DNA from 3 places in the Rhizobium quercicola genome. Region 2 is predicted to be linked to each of the others. Evidence: predicted binding sites of a transcription regulator. Region 2 holds the regulator's gene; each other region holds the start of a gene.

Region 1 (2,244 bases), on a different contig from region 2:
TCGATCCAGAGGGAAACCGTCACGTCGAACCCGCAGAGCGGATCGGCGATATAGCGATCGACGGCTGCCGGGTCGTGCGATAGCCAATCGAGATCCGTTCGGCGTGTCTGGATGGTGCGCGCCCAAGCGCCGAAAGAGAGCCGGGTGACGAGCGGGCTCGGAACGTCCGAGCCCTTCAGCATGCGTTCGACAGCCAGCCACCCCTGGCCGAACCGGCCGGCGAGGCCCGGGTTGAAGTTGGCGTTCCAGACCGCAAGGCCGTCATAGAGACTGGGCTCGGCTTCCGCCGCATTCAATGCCACCAACCCGCCCATCGAGTGACCGAAGAGGACGACGGGAAGTCCGGGATGCCGGGAGACCGCATGGTGCCTGACGGCGGCGACATCCGCCAGGACCGCACCGATCCCGTCATCGGGCGCAAACCGCCCCTGCAATTGCGCGGGACTTCGCGTCGCGCCATGCCCGCGATGATCATGCGCATAGACCGCGAACCCCTGCGCCGCCATGGCCGCGGCGAAATCCCGGTACCGCCGGGCATGTTCTGCAAGACCATGGCTGATCAGAAGCACACCGCGCGCATCGGTGCCTGCCGCCATGTGGTAGAGCGCAAGATCCGTCCCGGACGGAGTTGCGAGCCGACCCTCCTCGAATGCCACTGCCGTCACCTTTTCGACCTGCCGCCGGAGCACCACTATCCCGCCCGGGAGCGGGGTCTGTCAACATGAGGATCGTCTAAAAAATTCGCGATGTACACGAATCGTGCTTGCGTTATTCTTGTTTTAGACCTTTATTGATCATGTTTTGTTCTGGAGGTTGAGATGAGATCAGCTTATAGGGAAATGGCGGTTTCCGCCAAGGCGCGGTGGCTGTGCGCCGTTCGTCCGGTACTGATATCCTGCGCGATCCTGGCGGCGAGCTGCGCCGCGTCTCATGCGCAGGCCGAGGACGGGGCCGCACCGGAAAGCGGGATCGGGAGGGCGGCACCCCGTCTTGTCGACAATGCGCTTCCGGCCGGAGCGTCCGGCGTGACACCCGTTCCGGCGCAGCCCGTGACGCCAGCCTCCGTGCGAAGGCCGCCCGAAGCCTCCGTTGCCGAGAAGGTCGATGGCGCTCGACCGGTAGCGGGAAGAACCGGCTTTGTTCTGGGTCTCAGCTGGCTGCCGGCGTTCTGCGAGGCGAAGGGCAAGCGACCGGAATGCGTGGGACAAGATGCCCAGCGTGCGGATGCCGGGCAGTTGACGCTGGCCGGTCTCTGGCCGGTCCGCAACAGCTTCTGCAAGGTCCCCGAAACGCTGCAGGCCGAGGATCGCAGGCGCGACTGGCTGTCGCTGCCGCCGGTACCGCTTTCGGCAGAGGTCGCCACGCGCCTTGCCACGTCGATGCCGGGTACGGCCTCGGGTCTCGATCGCCACACATGGCTGCGCAGCGGCAGCTGCCAGGTTCTCGATCCGGACGCCTATTTCTCGTTGCAGATCCGCTTGCTGGAGGCCGTGAACACATCGGCGGTCGGCGCGCTGTTTCGAAACCGGATCGGCGGCGACGTGACCGAAGCCGACGTCAAGGCTGCATTTGACGCGAGTTTCGCGGCCGGTGCCGGCGATCGCATTCGCCTTCAGTGCCGGCAGGTCGGTAACCGCGTGCTGGTTACGGGGCTGACGATCGGGCTGTCTGCAGCCATGGAGGAGACGTCCGATCTTGCGACCCTGATCCATGCGGCAGCGCCGACCACGTCTCGTTGCAGCGGCGGTGTGGTGGATGCGGCCGGCCGGGCTCGTCCCGAGCGTCCGTCCGTCGTCGGCCAAAGGGCGCCCGCGGCGGAGAAGGGCACGACCACGCTGGTCGACAGCCGCGAGGAATGAGGCAGATGGGTGTCCCCAAGTCTCGGCGAGGCTCCCGCGTCGGAGACGTCTGTCCGAAGCGCATCCGGGTGGAAATGAGGCCAAGCGTCATTGCTCCGCCGGCGCAATTCGCCTACATAGCGGGCCAAATTCCATTTCCCGCGGAGCATTGATCGAGCATGGCGCGTCAATTTATCTATCACATGGCCGGGCTGAACAAGGCCTACGGCACCAAGAAGGTCCTGGAGAACGTCCATCTTTCGTTCTACCCGGACGCGAAGATCGGTATTCTCGGCCCGAACGGAGCCGGTAAATCGACGGTCCTGCGCATCATGGCGGGTCTCGACAAGGAATATACCGGCGAGGCGTGGCTCGCCGAGGGGGCGACGCTCGGCTACCTGCCGCA
Region 2 (2,244 bases):
AGGGCGCGCTGCAGACCCGCAAATGGCAGGACAAGGACGGCAACGACCGTTACTCCACGGAAGTGGTGTTGCAGGGCTTCAACTCGACGCTGACGATGCTCGACGGCCGCGATGGCGGTGGTAGTGGCGGCGGTGGCGGCGGAAGTCGAGGCGGCTCGGACTATGGCGGCGGAAGCGGCGGATCGAACTATGGCGATGATTACGATCGCCCGGCCCAGTCCTCGGGCGCCCGATCGGGCGGCAGCACCGGCGGACCTGGCGGCGGCTTTTCCCGCGACCTGGACGACGATATCCCATTTTGATCGTCAAAGGTCTGCTGCAAGCCGATACAATGTCGTCTCGTCTTCTACGCCGTCATGAGCAAGCTCATGGCGGCGTTGCTGTTACAGGACCGGACACGGACATCTCTCGACAACAGTTCAGGCTGACGATGGCGTGCGAAAAGCAACGCCCGGGCGAATGCTGAGAAACGGGCTCATGGCGGCTGTGGTTTGGCCAGAATGCCACTTGCAGAACACATGAGGAACATATAACACTGTTCTTGCTTTGTTTCGTGACTCTGGAGTCGATTGATCATGCTGACCCGCAAGCAACAGGAACTGTTGATTTTCATTCATGAGCGCATGAAGGAATCGGGCGTTCCCCCGTCTTTCGATGAAATGAAGGATGCTCTGGAGCTCGCGTCCAAGTCCGGCATTCACCGGCTGATCACGGCGCTCGAGGAGCGCGGCTTCATCCGGCGTCTGCCGAACCGGGCCCGCGCGCTCGAGGTGATCAAGCTGCCGGAGGCATATCTGTCCGCGACCCCGCCGAAGCGGGGATTCTCGCCGAGCGTCATTCAGGGAAGTCGTGGAAACGCGGCCGTCGAACCGGCCGCCAAGACGACGGCGGAGGTCGGCAACGACAACAGCGTATCGGTTCCGGTGATGGGACGCATCGCTGCGGGTGTGCCGATATCCGCCATTCAGAACAACACGCACGACATCGCCGTACCCGCCTTCATGATCGGCAATGGCGAGCACTACGCCTTGGAAGTGCGCGGCGACTCGATGATCGAAGCGGGCATTCTGGACGGCGACACCGTGATCATTCGCAATGCCAATAGCGCCAGCCCCGGCGAGATCGTCGTTGCGCTCGTGGATGACGAGGAAGCGACCCTGAAGCGGTTTCGCCGCAAGGGCGCGTCCGTCGCGCTCGAGGCTGCCAACCCGGCGTACGAGACGCGAATTTTCGGCCCGGAGCGTGTGAAGGTACAGGGCAAGCTCGTCGGCCTGATCCGCCGCTACCAATAATCGGGGAGGGGTCGGCGCGTCTCCGTATAAGGTTTCAGAAGTGGGCGCTGTCCATACGTTTGGGCGCCGGAGGATTCCGCTGGTTTAGGCCCGCAGAATCCTTCGGCGTTGTGTGATCAGCAGACGGGTTTGGTCGTCTGTTCTTGCGTTCGACGTCAGACCTGCAGCAAATCTGCAGCAAGGCTTTTTCGTTTGCTGTGTTTTCAGCCGACGATGTTGCATCGCTCCACGTTAGCGCGCATTTGTTGGTCGTACCGTCTCAAACATATGGAACCGTGTAGGTAGGTCGGCGTTTACCGGGCGAACGTGATGGAGCCGACATGCCTGGAACATTGAACAGCTTCGAAGTGATCGTCTTCGACGATCATACGGGAGAGCTCGTGCAAAGCGATGATCTGATGCGTGTCGGTACGGCAGACGAGGCGTGCGCTCTGGCAGAGCGGCTTGCTGCATCTCACGCAGGAACCTTGGCCCTCGCACGGTCGACCAATACGGCCGTTGGTGAGGTCAATCCGGTGCGCGTTTTGCTGCAGCATGGCCGGATCGGTGATTTCGCCTAATCAGCGTCGGGTCAACAACGCCTCTTATCGAAAACGCGCGCTCAGCGCGAAGGATTATACCATGCGCATGATTTTTGTCGGGATGCTTGCATCCATCCTCAGCATCCTTGTTTTCAAATATGCGAATAACGATCTCGGCAACAGTGTTCCGTTGACGACTGTTGGAGCAGCCAGCTCGCTCTGACGCGCAGACGTCTCGGCTCGCTGATACAGAGGATTTCTGGCTGCGAAGGACGATATCGGCGCCGTTTCCATGTGAGCGCTTCCACCGTCCCGCGCTTCCAGAGTCTCACTCGTGAATCGTGTAGGACCCCATCTCGCAGAGGTTCTGCTTGTCTTCGGTCGTCGCGAGGTTTGAACCCTCTTCGAATTCGAAACGCATATCGTAGTTG
Region 3 (2,244 bases), on a different contig from region 2:
AGCAGGACCAGCTGTTCCGGTTTCGGCGCAAACATCGTGCGCAGGTCCGGCCGGTCGATGAGGCGCGACGGCGTCCAGCCTTCGGCCACGATGAAGGCCTGCACCTTTTTCAGCGACACCTTGAGGCGGGCGAGATCTTCCAGCCGCAGGGTGCGGTACCGTCGGGCGGTGAGGATGGCGCGGACGATCTTCGTGCCGAAACCGGGCACACGCAGAAGCATCTCGCGGTCGGCCTTGTTGATGTCGACCGGAAAACGCTGCCGGTTGGCAAGCGCCCAGGCGAGCTTCGGATCCAGGTCGAGATCGAGCATGCCATCCGGCTGGTCGCGCGTGATCTCCTCGATGCCGAAGCCGTAAAAGCGGTAGAGCCAGTCGGCCTGGTAAAGACGGTGCTCGCGCATCAAAGGCGGCTTGACGAGAGGCAGGTTGCGCGAGGCATCCGGAATGGGGCTGAAGGCGGAGTAGTAAACACGGCGCAGCCCGTAGCTTCCGTAAAGCCGGGCGCTGGTGCCGAGGATGACGCTGTCGTTGGCCTGGTCGGCGCCGACGATCATCTGCGTGCTCTGGCCGGCGGGCGCAAAGCGCCGTACCCGCTTGGTCTGCAGGGTCGGGTCGCGCATTTCCTCGATCTTCAGGCGAAGATCGCCCATCGACTTGCGAATGCCGGCCGGCCGCTTTTCCGGCGCATAGCGCGTCAGGCCGGCATCGGTCGGCAGCTCGATGTTGATCGACAGGCGGTCCGCATAGAGCCCCGCCTCTTCGATCAGCGCGGGGGACGCCTCGGGGATCGACTTCAGGTGGATGTAGCCGCGGAAATTATGCGTGACGCGCAGCTCGCGCGCGATGCGCACCATTTCTTCCATCGTATGGTCGGACGAGCGGATGATGCCGGACGACAGGAACAGGCCTTCGATATAGTTGCGCCGATAGAATTCGAGCGTCAGCCAGACGACTTCCTCGACCGAAAAGCGTGCGCGCTCGACATTGCTCGACGACCTGTTGATGCAATAGGCGCAATCGTAGATGCAGAAATTCGTCATCAGGATCTTGAGCAGCGAAATGCATCGTCCGTCGGGCGCATAGGCATGGCAGATGCCCGATCCCTCCGTTGAGCCGAGGCCGCCGCTGGCCGACGAGTTGCGTTTCGTCGTTCCGCTGGAGGCGCAGGACGCATCGTATTTGGCGGCATCCGAGAGAATGGCCAAACGCTCTTTCAGCGACTTTTTCATGATGTTCTACATATGTTCTTTTGGCCTCCGCGTCAATGTTGTGTGCGTGAGCGGTTTCGTTTTTCGACGTCGACCGTCTGCCGAAGCGAGGGGGCGGGTCGGACAGGATACGGATGTTTTTGGGGAACGATCGGAGACGCGTCTCGTTAACGGAGCGAACCCGTCGCGACATTCGCCTCCAAGATCCCCCGGGATGCTCGGATGCAAAGATCAAAAGACAGCAAGGAGTAGGCTCATGCCTTCCATCAAGGACTCCAAAATCCTCATTCTCGCAACGGACGGCTACGAGCGGTCCGAGCTGCGCGTGCCGTATGACGACTTGCAGAAGCGGGGTGCGACCGTGAAGATCGCGTCGATCGGCAAGACCAGCATCAAGAGCTGGGACGAGAAGGACTGGGGCGACAGCATCGACGTCGATCTGGAGGCCAAGGACGTCAGGATCGAGGATTTCGATGCGCTCGTTCTGCCGGGCGGCCAGATCAATCCCGACAAGCTGCGCGTCGAGGATGAAGCGCTCCGGATCGTTCGCGAATTCGTTTCCTCCGGCAAGGTCGTGGCTGCCATCTGCCATGCGCCGTGGCTGCTGGTCGAGGCCGGTGCGGTCAAGGGCCGGAAGGTGACATCCTTCAAGTCGATCAAGACGGATGTCGTCAATGCCGGCGGCCTCTGGTCGGACGAGGCCGTGGTGACCGACAAGGGCATCATCACCTCCCGCAACCCCGACGATCTCAATGCTTTCGTGGCGAAGATCGTCGAGGAAGTGGAAGAAGGCCGTCACGACCGCAAGGCGGCCTGAGACCTATTGTTCTTCCAGACATATCGGCCGGCTCCGTCAAAAGACGGGGCCGGTTTTGCGATGCCTGTCTGCGGGCTTGCTGCCGAGGAGCGAAACGCCTGTTGCATGAGACTTGCGAAGATGGGATGGGACAGGCACAACATGGCATGATGTCCCTGTCCGATCGCCATCCCGTCCGCCTTCGTCGCTCGGTGCTCTGCGTGCCCACCGACAATGCGC

What was found. Region 2 encodes LexA, which represses DNA repair genes until DNA is damaged. Its sites were predicted from a motif close to TGTTCNNNNTGTGTTCNG; they were not measured.
Region 1: a site for LexA is predicted at 792-809, ahead of LRX75_RS17020 (ribonuclease T2 family protein). Genes of this name have one in related genera too.
Region 3: a site for LexA is predicted at 1,232-1,249, ahead of LRX75_RS04095 (putative DNA modification/repair radical SAM protein). Genes of this name have one in related genera too.

The regions. Positions count from the first base shown of each region.
Region 1 is NZ_JAJOZR010000011.1:39,568-41,811, forward strand. Features, by position in the region: gene LRX75_RS17015 (alpha/beta fold hydrolase) at 1-596, opposite strand, end outside; gene LRX75_RS17020 (ribonuclease T2 family protein) at 819-1,859, shown strand; gene ettA (energy-dependent translational throttle protein EttA) at 2,018-2,244, shown strand, end outside.
Region 2 is NZ_JAJOZR010000007.1:35,775-38,018, reverse strand. Features, by position in the region: gene LRX75_RS11880 (single-stranded DNA-binding protein) at 1-302, shown strand, start outside; gene lexA (transcriptional repressor LexA) at 576-1,292, shown strand; gene LRX75_RS11870 (hypothetical protein) at 1,613-1,852, shown strand; gene LRX75_RS23300 (hypothetical protein) at 1,914-2,036, shown strand; gene LRX75_RS11865 (hypothetical protein) at 2,142-2,244, opposite strand, start outside.
Region 3 is NZ_JAJOZR010000002.1:133,453-135,696, forward strand. Features, by position in the region: gene LRX75_RS04095 (putative DNA modification/repair radical SAM protein) at 1-1,229, opposite strand, end outside; gene LRX75_RS04100 (type 1 glutamine amidotransferase domain-containing protein) at 1,465-2,025, shown strand; gene LRX75_RS04105 (HpcH/HpaI aldolase/citrate lyase family protein) at 2,175-2,244, shown strand, end outside.